4 regions of the Salmonella sp. GDC200615 genome follow, and region 1 is predicted to be linked to each of the others. Evidence: predicted binding sites of a transcription regulator. Region 1 holds the regulator's gene; each other region holds the start of a gene.
The links. Region 1 encodes CRP, which controls carbon source genes, mostly activating them, when cyclic AMP is high. Its sites were predicted from a motif close to ATGTGANNNNNNTCACAT; they were not measured.

Region 1 (5,087 bases):
GCAAAAGCGCGGCTGGCTGGGCGTGGTGATGCACTTTCGCGGCTGTAGCGGCGAACCCAACCGTCTGAATCGTATTTACCACTCCGGTGAAACGGAGGACGGAGCCTGGTTTTTACGCTGGCTACAGCGGGAGTTCGGCGCCGTTCCGACAGCCGCCGTGGGCTATTCGCTCGGCGGTAATATGCTGGCGTGCCTGCTGGCGAAAGAAGGCCGCGATATTCCCATCGAGGCGGCGGTAATTGTTTCTGCACCTTTCGTTCTCGAAGCCTGTAGCTACCACATGGACAAAGGGTTTTCCCGCGTCTATCAGCGTTATTTGCTTAATCTGTTAAAAGCGAATGCGTCACGCAAGCTGGCGGCGTACCCCGGGTCGCTGCCGGTGAATCTGGCGCAACTGAAATCAATGCGCCGTATTCGCGAGTTTGACGACCTGATCACCGCGAAAATTCACGGCTTTGCCGACGCCATCGACTACTATCGTCAGTGTAGCGCCATGCCGTTGCTTAACCAGATTGCTAAACCGACGCTGATTATTCACGCTAAAGACGATCCGTTTATGGATCATCATGTGATCCCTAAAGCGGAAGATCTGCCCCCGCAGGTGGAGTATCAGCTAACTGAGCATGGCGGACACGTAGGATTTATCGGCGGTACGCCGCTGCGCCCTGAAATGTGGCTGGAACGCCGAATTCCTGACTGGCTGACAACGTACCTGGAGGCGTCATCATGATCATTCCCTGGCAGGGGCTCGCCCCCGACACGCTGGACAACCTGATCGAAAGCTTTGTGTTGCGCGAAGGCACCGATTATGGTGAACATGAACGTTCGCTTGAACAAAAAGTCGCTGACGTAAAACTCCAACTGCAATCCGGCGAGGCCGTGCTGGTATGGTCTGAATTACATGAAACGGTCAATATTATGCCGAAAAAGCAGTTTCGCGAATAAAACGCCTTTGCCGACAATACATTATTCTAAAGCTCAATCATGGAGTTGCCATGTCAGCCAAACATCCGGTGATAGCAGTAACAGGGTCAAGCGGCGCGGGGACCACCACCACCAGCCTCGCGTTTCGTAAAATTTTCGCGCAGTTAAATCTGCACGCCGCCGAGGTGGAAGGCGACAGTTTTCATCGTTACACCCGCCCGGAAATGGATATGGCGATCCGCAAAGCGCGTGACGCCGGGCGGCATATCAGCTATTTCGGGCCTGAAGCCAATGACTTCAGCCTACTGGAACATACCTTTATTGAGTACGGGCAGACGGGTAAAGGCCAGTCGCGTAAATATCTGCATACCTATGATGAAGCCGTACCGTGGAATCAGGTTCCCGGCACGTTTACCCCCTGGCAGCCGCTTCCCGAACCGACCGATGTGCTGTTTTATGAAGGACTGCACGGCGGCGTCGTCACCCCGCAACATGATGTCGCGCGTCATGTTGATCTGTTGGTTGGCGTGGTGCCTATCGTCAACCTCGAGTGGATTCAGAAACTGATTCGCGACACCAGCGAGCGCGGACACTCCCGTGAAGCGGTGATGGATTCCGTGGTGCGTTCCATGGACGACTACATCAATTACATTACGCCGCAGTTCTCGCGTACCCATATCAACTTCCAGCGCGTACCGACCGTCGACACGTCCAATCCGTTCGCCGCAAAGGGTATTCCCTCGCTGGATGAGAGTTTTGTGGTGATCCATTTCCGCAATCTGGAAGGGATCGATTTTCCCTGGCTCCTAGCGATGCTCCAGGGCTCGTTCATTTCTCACATTAATACATTAGTGGTGCCGGGCGGCAAAATGGGGCTGGCGATGGAGCTGATTATGTTGCCGCTGGTGCAGCGATTAATGGAAGGCAAAAAAATCGAATAACCGTGGTGAAATGCCCGATGGCGCTACGCTTATCGGGCCTACGAGATAAAAACGGGTAGGCCGGATAAAGCCACGCCGCCATCCGGCATCACATGTTACGCCGCAATCACTTCATACGAATGGGTAATATTGACCGCTTTTTCCAGCATTAGCGCCACCGAGCAATATTTTTCCGCGGAGAGATCGACAGCGCGCGCGACGGCAGCCTCTTTCAGATCGCTGCCGGTAACGATAAAATGCAGATTAATGTGCGTAAACAGGCGCGGCGCGTCTTCCCGGCGCTCGGATGTCAGCTTCACTTCGCAGTTGGTGACATTCTGACGGCCCTTTTGCAGGATTGATACCACATCAATAGCGCTACATCCGCCAGCCGCCATTAATACCATCTCCATCGGACTCGGCGCTTTGTCACCGGAGTTACCATCCATTAAAATCTGGTGGCCGGAGGAGGACTCTCCGAGGAACGTGAGCCCTTCAACCCACTTTACACGCGCTTGCATATTTCGTAACTCCAATGTTTCAATTTTCCTGAAAGATTACGCGCATACAACAAAAGTCGCAATGGAAGGCGACCTGGGTCATGCTGAAGCGAGACACCAAGAGACACACGGCGAAAGCTATGCTAAAACAGACAAGATGCTACAGTAATACATTGACGTACTGCATGTATGCAGAGGACATCACATTACAGGCTACAATCTATTTTCGTAGCCCCCTTCCCAGGTAGCGGGAAGTATATTTTTGCAACCCCAGAGACAGTGCCGTTTTCTGGCTCTGGAGACAGCTTATAACAGAGGATAACCGCGCATGGTGCTTGGCAAACCGCAAACAGACCCGACTCTTGAATGGTTCTTGTCTCATTGCCACATTCATAAGTACCCGTCAAAGAGCACGCTGATTCACCAGGGTGAAAAAGCAGAAACGCTGTACTACATCGTTAAAGGCTCCGTGGCAGTGCTGATCAAAGATGAAGAAGGGAAAGAAATGATCCTTTCTTATCTGAATCAGGGTGATTTTATTGGTGAACTGGGCCTGTTTGAAGAAGGCCAGGAACGCAGCGCCTGGGTACGTGCGAAAACCGCATGTGAGGTCGCTGAAATTTCCTACAAAAAATTTCGCCAATTAATCCAGGTCAACCCGGATATTCTGATGCGCCTCTCTTCCCAGATGGCTCGTCGCTTACAAGTCACCTCTGAAAAAGTAGGTAACCTCGCCTTCCTTGACGTCACCGGGCGTATCGCTCAGACGCTGCTGAATCTGGCGAAACAGCCCGATGCCATGACGCACCCGGATGGGATGCAGATCAAAATCACCCGTCAGGAAATCGGCCAGATCGTCGGCTGCTCCCGCGAAACCGTTGGTCGTATTTTGAAAATGCTGGAAGATCAAAACCTGATCTCCGCGCATGGCAAGACCATCGTCGTCTACGGCACCCGTTAATTCCGTCAGAATGGCGCGTTTTATCATGCGCCATTTTTGTTTGCATCGATGTGGCGAAGACTGATTTATCACCCAGAGATTAATTACGCACTACGGCAAACGCTGGTGCTGTGTCTGCCTGTGGCTGTCGGTTTATTGATAGGCCAGCTACACCTGGGCTTGCTTTTCTCTCTCGTTCCCGCCTGCTGCAACATTGCAGGTCTGGATACCCCGCACAAACGTTTTTTTAAACGCCTGATCATCGGCGCGTCGCTGTTCGCCGGATGCAGTCTGGTAACGCAACTTCTGCTGGCGGAATCCATCCCCCTGCCGTTGATCCTGACCGGGCTCACGCTGGTGCTTGGCGTGACGGCGGAAATTAGCCCGCTTCACGCGCGGTTACTGCCAGCGTCGCTGATTGCCGCCATCTTTACCCTGAGTCTTGCAGGATACATGCCCGTCTGGGAGCCGCTGCTCATTTATGCGCTGGGCACGCTATGGTACGGCGTGTTTAACTGGTTTTGGTTCTGGCTATGGCGCGAACAGCCGCTGCGCGAGTCATTGAGTTTGTTATACCGTGAACTGGCCGATTATTGCGAAGCGAAATACAGCCTGCTCACCCAACATATCGATCCGGAAAAAGCGCTGCCTCCCCTGCTGATACGCCAGCAAAAAGCGGTCGATCTCATTACCCAGTGTTACCAACAGATGCATATGCTTTCGGCGCACAACAATAATGATTACAAGCGCCTGTTACGGGCTTTTCAGGAAGCGATGGATTTGCAGGAGCACATCTCCGTCAGCTTGCATCAGCCGGAAGAGGTACAGAAACTGGTAGAACGCAGCCATGCGGAAGAGGTGATTCGCTGGAATGCGCAAACGGTCGCCGCCCGTCTGCGCGTGCTGGCGGATGACATTCTTTATCATCGTCTGCCGACGCGCTTCTCCATGGAAAAACAGATTGGCGCTCTGGAGAAAATCGCCAATCAGCATCCTGAAAATCCGGTAGGCCAGTTCTGCTATTGGCACTTCAGTCGAATCGCCCGTGTGCTGCGTACTCAGCGGCCGCTGTACGCCCGCGACCTGATGGCCGATAAACAGCGTCGTTTGCCGCTACTTCCGGCGCTGAAAAATTATATGTCTCTTAAATCACCGGCGCTACGCAACGCCGGACGCATCAGCGTGATGATGAGCATCGCCAGTCTGATGGGCAGTGCGTTGCACCTGCCTAAACCGTACTGGATACTCATGACGGTGCTGTTTGTCACCCAAAACGGCTATGGCGCGACGCGCGTACGTATTCTGCACCGTTCAGTCGGAACGCTGGTCGGCCTGGTGATTGCCGGCGTCACGCTGCACTTACATATTCCCGAAAGCATTACGCTGGCGGTCATGCTGGTACTAACGCTGGCAAGTTATCTGATTATTCGTAAAAACTACGGCTGGGCGACGGTCGGCTTTACGGTGACGGCGGTATACACCATCCAGTTACTGACGTTAAACGGAGAGCAGTTTATTGTGCCGAGGCTGATCGATACGCTGATTGGCTGTTTAATTGCCTTTGGCGGCATGGTCTGGCTGTGGCCGCAATGGCAAAGCGGGCTATTACGTAAAAACGCCCATGATGCGCTGGAAGCCGATCAAGAAGCTATCCGACTGATCCTCAGTAACGATCCGCAGGCCACCCCGCTCGCTTATCAAAGAATGCGGGTCAACCAGGCGCATAACACGTTATTCAACTCGTTAAATCAGGCAATGCAGGAACCCGGATTCAATACCCACTATCTGTCGGATATGAAACTG
Region 2 (5,087 bases), 1.0 Mb from region 1:
AGCAGATCCCAGCTGTATTTCAGAGCATGATTGATCCCCTGAGTATTTATATCCTTAATTCGTACTGGCAAACCGCCTTTACAGGCCGTAACCCAGGCGATACCGCCGCCCATTAACCCGCCGCCTAAGATGCCCACGCTGTTCAGCGGGCCGGGCGGCGCATCGCTACCGGGATCTTTTTTCACCTCGGTACTGGCAAAGAAAACAGCGCGCAGCGCCTGCGATTGAGGCGTCATCGCCAGCTCGCCGAAAGCGCGCGCTTCCGCGTCATAGCCGCTACTGCTGCCCTGCGCCAGTCCGGTTTCAATCACATCAATGATCCGCTCCGTCGCCGGATAATTACCCTGCGTTTTTTGCGCTGTCTTTTTACGCACCAGGCGAAATAACAGCGCGCGCCCCAGCGGCCCCGCCAGGATACGTTCACGGACCGGTAATGTCCGCTGCGCCAGGCGTTCTTTTTTAGCCAGCTCGACAGCCGCTTCCAGTAAAATAGTTTGCGGCACCACATCATCAACCAGCCCGGCTTTAAGCGCCTGCCTGGCGCGAAGCTGTTTACCTGTCAGGATCATATCCAGCGCGGTACTGACCCCCACCAGCCGTGGAAGTCGCTGCGTTCCGCCCGATCCCGGTAAAAGCCCTAACTGTACCTCCGGCAGTCCGAGAACGGTTTTAACGTCGTCGGTACAGATACGTCGATGGCAGGCCAGCGCCATTTCAAGGCCGCCCCCCAGACAGGCGCCATGAATGGCGGCGATAACCGGAACAGGCAACGCCTGGATCTCCGCCATCAGTTGTTGCCCCTGACGCGCCAGCGTTTCCGCTTCCTGCGCGTTTTGGCAGTGACCTATCATGTTGATATCAGCGCCAGCAATAAAGTTATCTGCTTTGGCTGAGATAAAAACAACGCCCTGCAACGCTTTATTTTCCCGGATCTGCTTCAGGATGGCGCGTACCTGCGCGGCAAACTCCGCTTTCAGGGTGTTCACCTTTTCTCCAGGGACATCAATAGCGACAACCGCGACATTATCCAGACGCACGTTAAGCATAAAAGCTGATGTGGTAGTCATTATTCCGCCTCCAGAACCATCGCCGCGCCAAGACCGCCAGCCGCGCAGGCCGTGACCAGGCCAAAACCTCCGCCCCGACGCCGTAATTCATGCAACGTTTGGGTTATCATCCGCGCGCCCGTTGCGGCAAAAGGATGCCCGTAGGCGATTGAGCCGCCGAGCACGTTGAATTTAGCGTCATCCACCTCCCCTGTCGCCTGCGCACGACCAAGCACCTCACGGGCAAATCGTTCGCTGCCCAGCAGTTGTAAGTTCGCCAGAGTCTGGGCGGCAAACGCTTCATGCATGTCAAAAAGCGTCAGATCGGCCATCGTCAACCCGGCCCGCTCCAGCGCCAGCGGCGTTGACCAGGCCGGCCCCAATAGCATGTCCTGCCAGACATCAATAGCGGTAAAGGCGTAGCTGCGCAGATAACCAAGCGGGCGCAGCCCCAGCTCTTTAGCGCGGGATTCGGTCATCATAATAACGGCGGCAGCGCCGTCGGTCAGCGGTGTACTGTTGGCGGCGGTTACGGAGCCATGTTTTCGGTCAAAAGCGGGACGCAGTTTAGCGTAGTCCGCCAGCGTGGAGGCGCCGCGAATGTTGTTGTCTTCTGCAAAGGGGTTTTTATACGGCGGCACATAGGTCGTCATCACTTCTTCCGCCAGTTTACCCTCCGCCCATGCCTGCGCGGCGCGCTGATGTGAACGATGCGCCAGTGCGTCCTGCTGTTCACGCGTAATACCATACGTTTTCGCCATCTGTTCGGCGGTATCGCCCATGCGCAGACCGGTGGAATACTCAGCAACGGCGGGAGGCACGGGCAGCAGGTCGCGTAAGCGCAGACGAGAAAAAAGCGTCAGCCGTTGGCGGGTCGTCCGGGCTTTATTGACATCAACCAGTACCCGCGCCAGGGCTTTACTCACGCCTATTGGCAGTACCGACGACGAATCTGCGCCGCCAGCGATACCCGCGCGTATCGTGCCGGCCATCAGGCTTTCCGCCACATTCGCTACCGCCTGAAAACTGGTGGCGCAGGCGCGGCTTACGCTATAGGCATCGGTATGAACATTCATTCCCGTACCCAGCACAATTTCGCGCGCAATATTGGGGGCTTCCGGCATTTGTACTACCTGACCAAAAACCAGTTGCTCAATGGCATCGGCTGGAATTTCACTGCGCGCCAGCAGCTCGCCTACCACCATCTTGCCGAGATCAACAGCGGGAATACCATGAAATGCAGTGGCCTGACGAGCGAAGGGGGTTCGTAACCCACTGACAATAGCAATGCGATCGCCCTGACGGGTGACCAACGGTAAAGCCTGACGCATAGTACTCCCCTGTAAAAAAATAAATTAGTGGTCTGACCTGATCACAGTCTTAACCAATTTTTTACATTTAGCCAAGCAGAGAGAAAAGAAAGTGGGAGCTAAGGCACAGTGAAGGGAAACGACAAAAAAAGAAAACGCCTCCGCCAGATGATGACGGAGGCGTCGTGAATGAACGGATTAACGCAGGCCGAGCTGGAAGATCAGCGTTTCTGCTTCGCAGGCGAAAACAAAATCAATATCCAGACGAACGCCTTCGGATTCCTCGGTAAAGGTTGGCGTAATTTGGCAAGGCTCAGACTCCACGCTACGCGCTTTTTCGGTTAACGCCGCCAGCGTCCCTTCAGCCTCTGCGCGGGTAGCGAATACGCGGCTGTATGACGCGGTGCAATCGGAGTTGTCCATGATGGTTCCAACATCCATACAGCAGCAAACCGGGGTTTCATCAGCACTGCATTTACTCATTGTAGATTTCCTCTGTATTTGCACCCAGGGTGCCAGATAAACGATGGGGATATTTTACGCTCCCGGCATTCGCCTCTCCAGTCGTTAATGGTGGGAAACGCGTTAAGTGACCGAAATCACACTTAAAAATGATCTAAAACAAAAATCGCGCGATCGGGTGACCGTTAAGCCCGCCGATTTTGCCAGCCAGATCTCGTTTCTAAGATCACAATTGAAAAAACTTATAAACATACTTGCAACATTCTAGCTGGTCAGACCTATACTCTCGCCACTGGTCTGATTTCTAAGTCGTACCGCAGACCCTACACTTCGCGCTCCTGTTACAGCATGTAACATAGTTTGTATAAAAATAATCAATGAGGTTATGGTCATGAGCCAGAAAACCCTGTTTACAAAGTCTGCTCTCGCAGTCGCAGTGGCAATCATCTCCACCCAGGCCTGGTCTGCAGGCTTTCAGTTAAACGAATTTTCTTCCTCTGGCCTTGGCCGGGCCTATTCGGGTGAAGGCGCAATCGCAGATGATGCGGGTAACGTTAGCCGCAACCCGGGGTTAATTACCATGTTTGACCGCCCGACGTTTTCAGCGGGCGCGGTTTATATTGATCCTGATGTTAATATTAGCGGGACATCGCCATCTCGTCGGACGTTAGATGCGGATAACATCGCGCCGACGGCCTGGGTGCCGAACGTCCATTTTGTCGCCCCGATTAACGATCAGTTTGGCTGGGGGGCTTCTATTACCTCTAACTATGGTCTGGCGACAGAGTTTAACGACACATACGCCGGCGGCTCGGTTGGCGGTACGACCGATCTTGAAACCATGAACCTGAATTTAAGCGGCGCTTATCGCTTAAATGAGGCCTGGAGCTTCGGCCTTGGCTTTGATGCGGTATACGCGCGTGCGAAAATCGAACGTTTTGCGGGCGATTTAGGCCAGTTGGTCGCGGCACAGAATCCGGCGCTGGCGCCGGTCGCGGGTCAGATTCCCAGCGACACCAAGATTGCCCACCTGAACGGTAATAAGTGGGGCTTTGGCTGGAATGCCGGTATCCTTTATGAACTGGATAAAAATAACCGCTACGCGCTGACCTACCGCTCGGAAGTCAAAATTGACTTTAAAGGCAACTACAGCAGCGATCTTCCCATCGCTATAAACCGATTTAACCTGCCTATCCCAACGGCAACCGGCGGCGCGACGCAGTCAGGCTACCTGACGCTGAATCTGCCGGAAATGTGGGAAGTGTCCGGTTATAACCGTGTGGCGCCACAGTGGGCCATCCACTATAGCCTGGCCTATACCAGCTGGAGCCAGTTCCAGGAATTGAAGGCAAAATCGACCGCCGGCGATACGCTCTTTGAGAAGCATGAAGGCTTTAAAGACGCTTATCGCATTGCGTTGGGTACCACCTATTACTACGATGACAACTGGACGTTACGTACCGGTATCGCCTTCGATGACAGCCCGGTACCAGCGCAAAACCGTTCTATCTCTATTCCGGACCAGGACCGTTTCTGGCTGAGCGCCGGTACGACTTACGCCTTTAATAAAGATGCGTCTGTCGACGTTGGCGTCTCTTATATGCATGGTCAGAGCGTGAAAATTAATGAAGGCCCTTATCAGTTTGAATCTGAAGGGAAAGCCTGGCTGTTCGGTACTAACTTTAACTACGCGTTCTAATCTCTTTCTGAAACGGATCAAAAAGGTGAGCATTGCGCTCACCTTTTTATTTACTGCCGTTTATTCCGAGTCGATCTCTTTGAGTTCGTCCTGAATCGCCTGCGCGTTCGGGTTTTCCTGCGGCTTGAGTTTTCCGCCATTGGCGATAAAGTCATGACGCTGGAAGTACGCCTCACGCACCATAATATAAGGATCGGAAGACTGGCGCAGCAAACCATCGGAGTCCAGCAACTGCGCGCGGGTTTCTATCCCTTCGATAGTCCATTTTCCTATGGACATTGGCCAGGTCAACCACGAGAGCACCGGATACAAGGTATCCGCCATATCCCCGCCATCTTCACGCAGCGTGAAGCTGCCGTAGAACGGAAGTTGCATATAAGGCCCATACCCCACGCCATAATGGCCCAGCGTACTGCCAAAGCGATGCGGTTCAACGCGCTGCAGCTTAGGATTCGCCATTCCCGCGACGTCAATAAATCCGCCCATCCCTAATAAGGTGTTCAGGAAGAAACGGGTGAAATGCACCATACCCTGATAAGGATCGCCCTGCAGGAAATAGTTCACCATGAT
Region 3 (5,087 bases), 1.5 Mb from region 1:
AATTCTCGCAAACTGTCTATCTTTTCAGCATGAAAACTTGATGCACATCAATTTTGGTATGACCAATGCACCGTTCATGCTATTCTCATATCAGAAGCTTATTCTCATTAACGTAACTTGTTGTTAATTAAAGGCTATACTAATAACTTTTAATTAACAATTGGTTAATAAATTTAAGGGGGTCACGTTGACTACACCATTAAAAAAGATCGTGATTGTCGGCGGCGGCGCTGGCGGGCTGGAAATGGCGACGCAGTTAGGCCATAAACTGGGGCGCAAGAAAAAAGCGAAAATCACGCTGGTAGACAGAAATCACAGCCATCTGTGGAAACCATTGCTGCACGAAGTGGCGACTGGCTCTCTGGACGAAGGCGTGGATGCGCTGAGCTATCTGGCTCATGCGCGTAATCATGGTTTCCAGTTCCAGCTGGGGTCGGTGATGGATATCGATCGCGAAGCGAAGACCATCACCATTGCCGAGTTGCGTGATGAAAAGGGCGAACTGCTGGTGCCGGAGCGCAAAATCGCGTATGACACGCTGGTGATGGCGCTGGGCAGCACCTCTAATGATTTCAACACGCCGGGCGTGAAAGAGCACTGTATCTTCCTCGATAACCCGCATCAGGCGCGCCGTTTTCACCAGGAGATGCTGAACCTGTTCCTCAAGTATTCGGCTAATCTGGGCGCGAACGGTAAGGTCAATATCGCCATCGTTGGCGGCGGTGCGACGGGGGTTGAGCTGTCGGCTGAACTGCATAATGCGGTAAAACAGCTGCATAGCTATGGTTATAAGGGGCTGACCAACGACGCGCTGAACGTGACGTTGGTTGAGGCTGGCGAGCGTATTCTGCCTGCGTTGCCGCCGCGTATCTCCAGCGCCGCGCATAATGAACTGACCAAACTGGGCGTTCGCGTGCTGACGCAAACTATGGTCACCAGCGCCGACGAAGGCGGTCTGCATACGAAAGAAGGTGAATATATTCAGGCCGATCTGATGGTGTGGGCGGCGGGTATCAAAGCGCCAGATTTTATGAAAGAGATTGGTGGTCTGGAAACGAACCGCATTAACCAACTGGTGGTGGAACCGACGCTGCAAACCACGCGCGATCCTGATATTTATGCGATTGGCGACTGCGCTTCCTGCGCACGTCCGGAGGGAGGTTTTGTGCCGCCTCGCGCTCAGGCGGCGCATCAGATGGCTACCTGCGCGATGAATAACATTCTGGCGCAGATGAATGGCAAACCGCTGAAAGCTTACCAGTATAAAGATCATGGATCGCTGGTCTCTCTGTCCAACTTCTCTACCGTGGGTAGTCTGATGGGGAACCTGACCCGCGGTTCAATGATGATTGAAGGACGTATCGCCCGCTTCGTGTATATCTCGCTATACCGTATGCACCAGATAGCGCTGCATGGATACTTTAAAACCGGCCTGATGATGCTGGTGGGCAGTATTAACCGCGTCATTCGTCCGCGTCTGAAACTGCATTAATTTCTCTGCGCCTCACCGGCTGCTCGCGCCGGTGAGCGCTTCTCCATCTCTTGCTTCGGAGTTGTCCGAATCCTTCAGCTTTACCGCCTCATCCCGCATTTTTCATCCTCATTCCGATTGGCTTTGTTCGCATACTGGTTGCAAAATTGTTACCAATAGCAACGAAGGAGGAGCTCCCGTGAATAAATCAATGTTGGCGGGTATAGGGATTGGCGTAGCGGCTGCGCTGGGTGTGGCGGCAGTGGCCAGTCTCAACGTATTTGATCGTAGTCCGCAATATGCGCAGGTGATATCGGCTAAACCGATTAAAGAGACGGTAAAAACGCCGCGTCAGGAGTGCCGTAATGTCACGGTCACGCATCGCAGACCGGTTCAGGACGAAAACCGTATTGCCGGCTCGGTGCTTGGCGCAGTAGCAGGCGGCGTGATTGGACATCAATTTGGCGGCGGTCGTGGTAAAGATGTGGCGACGGTCGTCGGGGCGCTGGGCGGCGGTTATGCTGGCAATCAAATCCAGGGGTCAATGCAGGAAAGTGATACTTACACTACCACGCAGCAACGCTGTAAGACGGTGTATGACAAATCTGAAAAGATGCTTGGCTACGACGTGACCTACAAAATTGGCGATCAGCAGGGCAAAATCCGCATGGATAAAGACCCCGGAACGCAAATTCCCCTCGACGGCAATGGCCAACTGGTTCTGAATAACAAAGCATAAAAAAGCTGTACTCTGCAAGTTAGCCCCTCATTCGCTCAGGCTGAGGGGCTTTTTTTATCCGAAGCCGCGTCGTTCAGGACTTAAGTAGTTCAGGCCAGATGCGCAGAGTCGTACGCATAATTTGCATCAGTTGTTCGAAGGTGGCTCCTTCACGGGCGCTGATCGACATTCCCTGTAAAATACAGTTTATATATTCCGCGAGCGCCTGCGGGTTACAGTGCGCCGGAATTTCACCGCGCTCCTGACGTTGGCGCAGAAACTGGATGAGCGTCTGTTCCTGCATGGCGTGGCGTGATTTTACCGTGCGGGCGATATCGCGCGAGGAGGCGGCGAGGGTGGCGGACGTATTAATCATAAAGCAGCCAGCCGGCGTGTCTGTACTGGTAAAGCAGGCGGCAATTTCTGTGAAGTAATCTTCCAGCGCCGATTCCACGCTTTTCTCTTCACAAAAGAGCTGGGCTTCGTGCTTTGAGGCAAAGCGAGTGATGTAGCGATCCAGGACAGCGCGAAATAATCCTTCTTTATTAGTGAATTCCGCATAGAGAGTAGGCGCTTTCGCCCCGGTAGCCTCTACGAGATCGGCAAGCGAAGTTGCTTCATAGCCGTGCTGCCAGAAGAGAGTCATGGCCTTATCAAGCGCGGCTTCCCTGTCGAACACTTTTGGTCGGCCACGGCTTTTCTTCGCGCAACTCGTGGTATCCGTTGTCATGATGCCGTTGTACCTGTTTAAAGAGCGGTCTCTCTATTATAAAAACAAACCACTTCTGGCTCCAGAGTATTCATTAGAAAAATAAATCAATTCTATTCACATGAAAAATAACATCTTTATAAATTATATAACGATCATTATAAAAAGAAGTTGACGTGTGATGTAGATCACATCTATGATTAATTTATCGATCGTTAAGTTAATGCTTACGACACCCATTCATCTGCTAAAGGTCATCACTATGAAAAACGTAAAAAACCTCATCGCTGCTGCCGTACTGAGTTCGCTCTCATTCGCCAGCTTCGCCGCCGTTGAAGTTCAGGCAACGCCAGAAGGTCAACAGAAGTTCGGTACCATTTCCGCGAATGGCGGCACGAATCTGGGCTCGCTGGAAGATCAGCTGGCGCAAAAAGCGCAGGAGATGGGGGCGAAGTCTTTCCGTATTACCTCTGTTACCGGCCCGAATACCCTTCACGGTACGGCGGTAATCTATAAGTAAGCATTAACCCTCATTAATGCCGCTGCGATTGCCACAATAAAAAAAGAAAGCCTCGCGATGCATCGCGAGGCTTTTTTGTCGGTCAGCTATTCACGTTTACAGCGACTGCGGTTTCGCCTCTGCTTGACGGGTTACATCCACCGGCATTCCGGAACGCACTTCCATAACATGTTCCATCACCGCAGCATCGGTCTGCGGCGCGTCCTTAAAGGCCTGCATCGGGCCATTCAGCACAATCGGCAGCACCTGCGGATCGTCGCCTATATTTTTAGACAGCGGCTGATGAACTTCCACCAGTCGCACGCCGCCTGGCTCCACCGAGGCTTTAATCGGCGTATTGATAATATTCACTTTGGTTCCCGGCGTGACCTGACGGAACAATGTCTCTATATCACCGTCGCGCAGACGGATACAGCCGGAACTGACGCGCATACCAATGCCAAAATCGGCATTCGTGCCATGTAACAGATAGACGCCGCCGTAGGCCGCTAAACGAATCGCGTGATGCCCCATTGGGTTATCGGGACCGGCAGGCACCACGGCGGGGAGATCGATGCCTTGCGCTTTATAACGTGCGCGAATATTGGCGGTCGGCGTCCAGGTTGGATTGGCGCGTTTATCCGAAATGGTCGTCACCATCGTTGGCGTCAGGGTATCGCCGCCCAGTTGGCCAATCCCGATAGGGTAGACCGTGACCGTATTTTTCCCCGGTTGATAATAGTAAAGCCGTAATTCCGCGAGGTTAATGACAATCCCTTCACGTGGCGCGTCCGGTAGCAGCGTTTGCAGCGGAATCGTCAGCACGCTGCCTGCGCGTGGCACGTAAGGATCAATGCCGGGGTTGGCCTGTAACAGGGCTAAAAAGCCCACGTTATATTTTTTGGCGATCGCCTCCAGCGAGCCGCCGTCGTCTTCAACGACATGGAATTTATTTTCTCCCACCAGTCGACTGCCGGGGGGCGGAAGAGGCCACGTATTCGCCTGCGCGGGAAGGGCAAGCATGATGGTCGCGGTAAGCGCAAACAACGCCCACCAGCGAGAGAGTCGCGTATTGTTGAACATTATAATAAGCCCATGATTATTATGTGGTTATTTTTATAAAAGAGGAAATAAGAATTATGGCGGTTGGCTGTGTCTGGAACTGCAGGGAAGTGCAAAGAATTTGTAAAGATTAGGCCGGACGCAGAGTAATGACGCCCGGCCTGACGCTTATGCAATAGCGTTTTCTTCCAGTTGCTGCATAAACTGGCGTACCCAGTCTATACGCGTTTTACGTTCGCTTAAATCCTGAATAAACTTGAGGCGCGTCGGGCCATCCAGACGGAAATGCTGCGGCTGTTTTTGCAGCAACCCGATAAGCCAGGCGGGGTCAACGTGGTTTTTCTCGGCGAACTCAATCGTTCCGCCTTTCTCGTTACCCTCCAGTTTTCGGATGCCGAGCTTTTGCGCCTGTTGGCGCAGGCGGGCGATATCCAGCAGATTACGCGCCGGATCGGGCAGCAGGCCGAAGCGGTCGATCAATTCCACTTTGATCTCCTCCAGCTCGTTTTCGTTCTTCGCGCTGGCAATGCGTTTATAGAATGACAGCCGGGTATTAACATCCGGAATAAAATCATCTGGCAGCAACGACGGCATTCGCAGCTCGACTTCCGTTTGCTGACTGGTGAGA
Region 4 (5,087 bases), 910 kb from region 1:
CCATCCGCGCGTAATGCCTGCATCATTTCCATAACGGCGGCGGTCAGCGGGAGCTGCGCGCCAACGCCGTGGGAGGTATCCAGCGCATTCGCCAGATCTTTAATGTGCAGATCGATACGGAAACCTGGCTTAAAGTTTCTGTCCATGACCATCGGCGCTTTCGCATCCAGTACCGTGCTGCCAGCCAGACCGCCGCGAATCGCCTGATAGACCAGATCCGGGTTGACGCCCGCTTTAGTCGCCAGCGTCAGCGCTTCAGACATGGCGGCGATATTCAACGCCACGATCACCTGGTTAGCCAGTTTTGTGACGTTGCCTGCGCCGATATCGCCAGTATGCACCACGGAACCCGCCATCGCTTTCATCAGGTCGTAGTACTTGTCGAAAATGGCTTTATCGCCCCCCACCATCACCGACAACGTGCCATCAATCGCCTTCGGCTCGCCGCCGCTGACCGGCGCATCCAACATCTCAACTCCCTTCGCCTTCAGCGCATCGCTGATTTCACGGCTTGCCAGCGGCGCGATAGAACTCATATCAATCAATACGGTTCCCGGCTTCGCGCCTTCGATGATACCGTTCTCGCCCAGCGCAACCTCTTTCACATGCGGAGAGTTAGGCAGCATCGTGATGATGACGTCACACTGTTCAGCGATCGCCTTCGCCGTAGAGGCCGTTTCCGCGCCTGCGGCAATGACGTCGGCAATCGCTTCAGGATTACGATCGGACACCACCAGCGAATACCCTGCTTTCAGTAAGTTTTTGCTCATGGGCTTACCCATGATGCCTAAGCCAATAAAGCCAACTTTCATCGTCATAGCGTTCTCTCTTTCCATACCAGGATTATTTTTTAAAGGTGTCGGCAAGCTTCTGCGTGCTGGCGCGGAATGCGCCTAAATCGCTGCCAACGGCGACAAAGGTCGCGCCCCATTCCAGATAACGGCGGGCATCCGCCTCTACCGGCGCCAGAATGCCGCACGGTTTACCGTGCGCTTTAGCGCGGGCGAAAATATGTTGAATCGTCTGCTGCACGTCAGGGTGAGAAGCATTGCCGAGATGACCCAGCGCGGCGGCCAAATCGCTTGGGCCGACAAAAATGCCATCAACGCCTTCCGTTGCGGCGATGGCATCAACATTGTCGACACCCAACTGGCTTTCGATTTGAACAATAATGGTGATGTTTTTGTTCGACTGCGCAAAGTAATCAGGCACCGTACCGAACATATTCGCGCGGTGAGAAACGGAGACGCCGCGAATGCCTTCCGGCGGGTAACGCGTCGAGGCGACGGCGCGAGCCGCTTCCTCTTGCGTTTCAACAAAGGGGATCAGGAAATTATAAAACCCAATATCCAGCATCCGTTTGATAATGACCGGTTCATTGGTTGGCACACGTACCACAGGCGCGCTGGCGCTGCCTTTCAATGCCATTAACTGCGGAATTAAGGTGGTCACATCGTTCGGCGCATGTTCGCCATCCAGCACCAGCCAGTCAAATCCCGCCAGACCGAGAACTTCGGTGGTGATTGGGCTTGCCAGTGCAGACCAGCAGCCAATCTGTACCTGTTGCGCCGCCAGCGCCGCTTTAAACTTATTCGGGAAAATAGCGTTATTCATCGCTTATACCTTCGCTTATTTCTTTAATTCTCTACATGTGATGCCGCCACCATAACTTATAGCAACGACAATAAAATGCTTATCTGAAATCAGAATGGGTCTCCGCATTCTATTTCTAATATGGTACACATCCTGTAGCACAATATACCGTTCTGATATCTTTATCGTCTTTTATTATTATCATGGTATTTTCAAATAACTCGTCAGATACACTGAATTCGCCATTCAGTATAAACAGCCTATGGCGGATAATCATTGTGCAAACGCTCATTAAAAAGGGATTATTTAACGCTTATTTTTGAGCATACGCCCATGATACTGGGCGCTAATGCACACATTTACGCTTTACCCGGCCTACATAAAAAATTTCATAATTTGCGGTGATCTGGATCACATTCTTATATTTATACTCCTGTCATTCTTATTTCATTATGCATGAACTTTATTTCTTATATTGAGATTTAACGATTTAACCATAACCAAAATAGATAATCCTATTTCTATCATCCAGGCTGGAGAATGTTGAACAATGGCCAATATCGAAATTCGCCAGGAATCGCCATCGGCGTTTTATATAAAAGTACATGAAACCGATAATGTCGCAATTATTGTTAATGACCACGGTCTTAAAGCCGGAACACGTTTTCCGGATGGCCTGGAACTGACTGAACATATTCCGCAAGGCCATAAAGTTGCTCTGACGGATATCCCCGCTCACGGCGAAATCATCCGTTATGGCGAAGTCATCGGTTATGCGGTACGCGACATCCCGCGCGGAAGCTGGATCGACGAGTCGCTGGTTGAACTGCCAAAAGCGCCGCCGCTGAATACGCTACCGCTGGCGACCAAAGTACCGGAACCGCTGCCGCCGCTGGAAGGCTATACGTTTGAGGGCTATCGTAACGCCGATGGCAGCGTCGGCACCAAAAATCTGCTTGGCATTACCACCAGCGTGCACTGTGTGGCGGGCGTGGTCGATTATGTGGTGAAAGTGATTGAGCGCGATCTCCTGCCCAAATACCCGAATGTCGATGGCGTTGTAGGGCTAAACCATCTGTACGGCTGCGGCGTGGCAATCAACGCGCCGGCGGCGGTCGTGCCGATTCGCACGATTCATAATATCGCGCTCAACCCCAATTTTGGCGGCGAAGTGATGGTGATTGGCCTCGGTTGCGAAAAACTGCAGCCGGAACGGCTGCTGGAAGGCACCGAGGATGTTCCCGCCATAGCCGTTAAAAGCGCCAGTATTGTGCGTTTACAGGACGAGCAGCATGTCGGCTTTAAATCAATGGTCGACGATATTTTGCGGGTCGCCGAACGCCATCTGACGAAACTGAACCAGCGCCAGCGCGAAACCTGCCCGGCCTCCGAGCTGGTCGTCGGGATGCAGTGTGGCGGCAGCGATGCGTTTTCTGGCGTCACGGCAAACCCGGCGGTGGGTTATGCTTCCGATCTGCTGGTACGCTGCGGCGCGACCGTCATGTTCTCGGAGGTCACCGAAGTGCGCGATGCCATTCATCTTCTGACGCCGCGCGCCATCAACGAAGCCGTGGGTAAACGCCTGCTGGATGAAATGGCCTGGTACGATAACTATCTTGATATGGGGAAAACCGATCGCAGCGCTAACCCGTCCCCTGGCAACAAAAAAGGCGGCCTGGCGAACGTCGTGGAAAAAGCGTTGGGCTCTATCGCTAAATCGGGTAAGAGCGCCATTGTCGAAGTATTATCGCCGGGCCAGCGCCCCACCAAACGCGGCCTGATTTACGCCGCGACGCCCGCCAGCGATTTCGTCTGCGGCACGCAGCAGGTCGCTTCCGGCATTACCGTACAGGTCTTTACCACCGGACGCGGCACGCCGTACGGGCTGATGGCGGTGCCGGTCATTAAAATGGCGACGCGTACCGAGCTGGCGAACCGCTGGTATGACTTAATGGATATCAATGCAGGCACCATCGCCACGGGTGAAGAGACAATCGAAGATGTGGGCTGGAAGCTATTTCACTTTATTCTCGATGTCGCCAGCGGCCGGAAAAAGACTTTCTCAGATCAATGGGGATTGCATAACCAGCTGGCAGTGTTTAACCCCGCACCTGTGACCTGATCCAGTCAGTACCCTTCTCCGACCAGGGTATAACCGCATAATCTGTAGACCGGGTAAGCGCCAGCGCTACCCGGTATTTTTTCGCCCTTAGTCTGTAGCCTGAAGTATGTCTGCCCGACATGCTTTTTTTACTCCTGACTTTCGATAACCTCCATTTTATTTCGAAACTTTCATTTATCAGATCAAAATCACAAAAAAACATTCCGAAAGCCTATAAATTCTTTAAAAGAAAACAAACGAAAGATTTCGGAGGAAGGATGTTTATCATTTCAGGCAGAACAATGCTAAAGAAGGCGCAGCAGGAAGGCTATGCTGTGCCGGCGTTTAACATCCACAACCTGGAGACATTGCAAGTGGTGGTGGAAACCGCCGCAGAATTGCGCTCTCCGCTGATTGTCGCCGGTACGCCAGGCACCTTTAGCTACGCAGGCGTCGGTAATATCGTGGCCATCGCCGCAGAACTGGCGAAAAGCTGGAACCATCCTCTCGCGGTACATCTCGATCATCATGAAAAACTGGCCGACATCAAAATGAAAGTCGCCGCCGGGGTACGCTCGGTCATGATCGACGGGTCGCATTTCCCCTTTGCCGACAATATTGCGCTGGTGAAAAGTGTGGTTGATTACTGTCATCGCTACGATGTCAGCGTTGAAGCTGAACTTGGGCGTCTCGGCGGGCAGGAAGACGATCTTATCGTTGACGGTAAAGATGCGCTTTATACCCATCCGGAACAGGCCCGGGAATTTGTAGAAAAAACGGGTATCGACTCGTCAGCCATTGCTATCGGCACCGCTCACGGCCTCTACACCGCTGAACCAAAACTTGATTTTGAACGACTGACGGAAATTCGTCAGCGGGTTGATGTCCCCTTAGTCCTTCACGGCGCCTCTGGCCTGCCGACCCGCGATATTACCCGCGCTATTTCGCTGGGCATCTGCAAAGTTAACGTCGCGACCGAGCTTAAAATCGCCTTTTCCGGCGCGCTTAAAAACTATTTAACGCAACACGCAGAGGCCAGCGATCCCCGCCATTACATGATCCCGGCGAAAGCGGCCATGAAAGAGGTTGTACGTAAAGTGATTGCCGACTGCGGTTGTGAAGGGAAGCTCTAAAGCCCCCGGATTTAGCACGGCAAAGGGCGTTTTCATAGCTGGATCACGAAAGCCATTATTATCCTTTGCCTTCAAACCAAAAATATTATGAAGATAAACAAAAGATATCGGAGCCAGAAGTGAAAGAAATAATTTCTCGTCACAAAGCAGGGGAACAGATAGGGATCTGTTCCGTATGTTCAGCACACCCGCTGGTGATTGAATCCGCATTACGTTTTGACCTGAATAGCGGGAACAAAGTTCTGATCGAGGCGACCTCT

Region 2: a site for CRP is predicted at 2,944-2,961, ahead of ACQ29O_RS06575 (YfcZ/YiiS family protein). Genes of this name have one in related genera too.
Region 3: a site for CRP is predicted at 3,075-3,092, ahead of bhsA (multiple stress resistance protein BhsA). Genes of this name have one in related genera too.
Region 4: a site for CRP is predicted at 1,993-2,010, ahead of garD (galactarate dehydratase). Genes of this name have one in related genera too.

The regions. Positions count from the first base shown of each region.
Region 1 is NZ_CP192247.1:414,804-419,890, reverse strand. Features, by position in the region: gene ACQ29O_RS01875 (hydrolase) at 1-730, shown strand, start outside; gene ACQ29O_RS01870 (YheU family protein) at 727-945, shown strand; gene ACQ29O_RS01865 (phosphoribulokinase) at 996-1,865, shown strand; gene ACQ29O_RS01860 (OsmC family protein) at 1,961-2,365, opposite strand; gene crp (cAMP-activated global transcriptional regulator CRP) at 2,673-3,305, shown strand; gene ACQ29O_RS01850 (YccS/YhfK family putative transporter) at 3,354-5,087, shown strand, end outside.
Region 2 is NZ_CP192247.1:1,417,895-1,422,981, reverse strand. Features, by position in the region: gene fadJ (fatty acid oxidation complex subunit alpha FadJ) at 1-1,067, opposite strand, end outside; gene fadI (acetyl-CoA C-acyltransferase FadI) at 1,067-2,377, opposite strand; gene ACQ29O_RS06575 (YfcZ/YiiS family protein) at 2,555-2,839, opposite strand; gene fadL (long-chain fatty acid transporter FadL) at 3,210-4,517, shown strand; gene mlaA (phospholipid-binding lipoprotein MlaA) at 4,578-5,087, opposite strand, start outside.
Region 3 is NZ_CP192247.1:1,929,724-1,934,810, forward strand. Features, by position in the region: gene ndh (NADH-quinone dehydrogenase) at 188-1,492, shown strand; gene ACQ29O_RS09115 (glycine zipper 2TM domain-containing protein) at 1,671-2,210, shown strand; gene comR (TetR family copper-responsive transcriptional repressor ComR) at 2,284-2,919, opposite strand; gene bhsA (multiple stress resistance protein BhsA) at 3,161-3,418, shown strand; gene ldtC (L,D-transpeptidase LdtC) at 3,515-4,480, opposite strand; gene mfd (transcription-repair coupling factor) at 4,628-5,087, opposite strand, start outside.
Region 4 is NZ_CP192247.1:4,159,493-4,164,579, forward strand. Features, by position in the region: gene garR (2-hydroxy-3-oxopropionate reductase) at 1-818, opposite strand, end outside; gene garL (2-dehydro-3-deoxyglucarate aldolase) at 844-1,614, opposite strand; gene garD (galactarate dehydratase) at 2,144-3,715, shown strand; gene ACQ29O_RS20165 (tagatose bisphosphate family class II aldolase) at 3,973-4,827, shown strand; gene gatZ (tagatose-bisphosphate aldolase subunit GatZ) at 4,947-5,087, shown strand, end outside.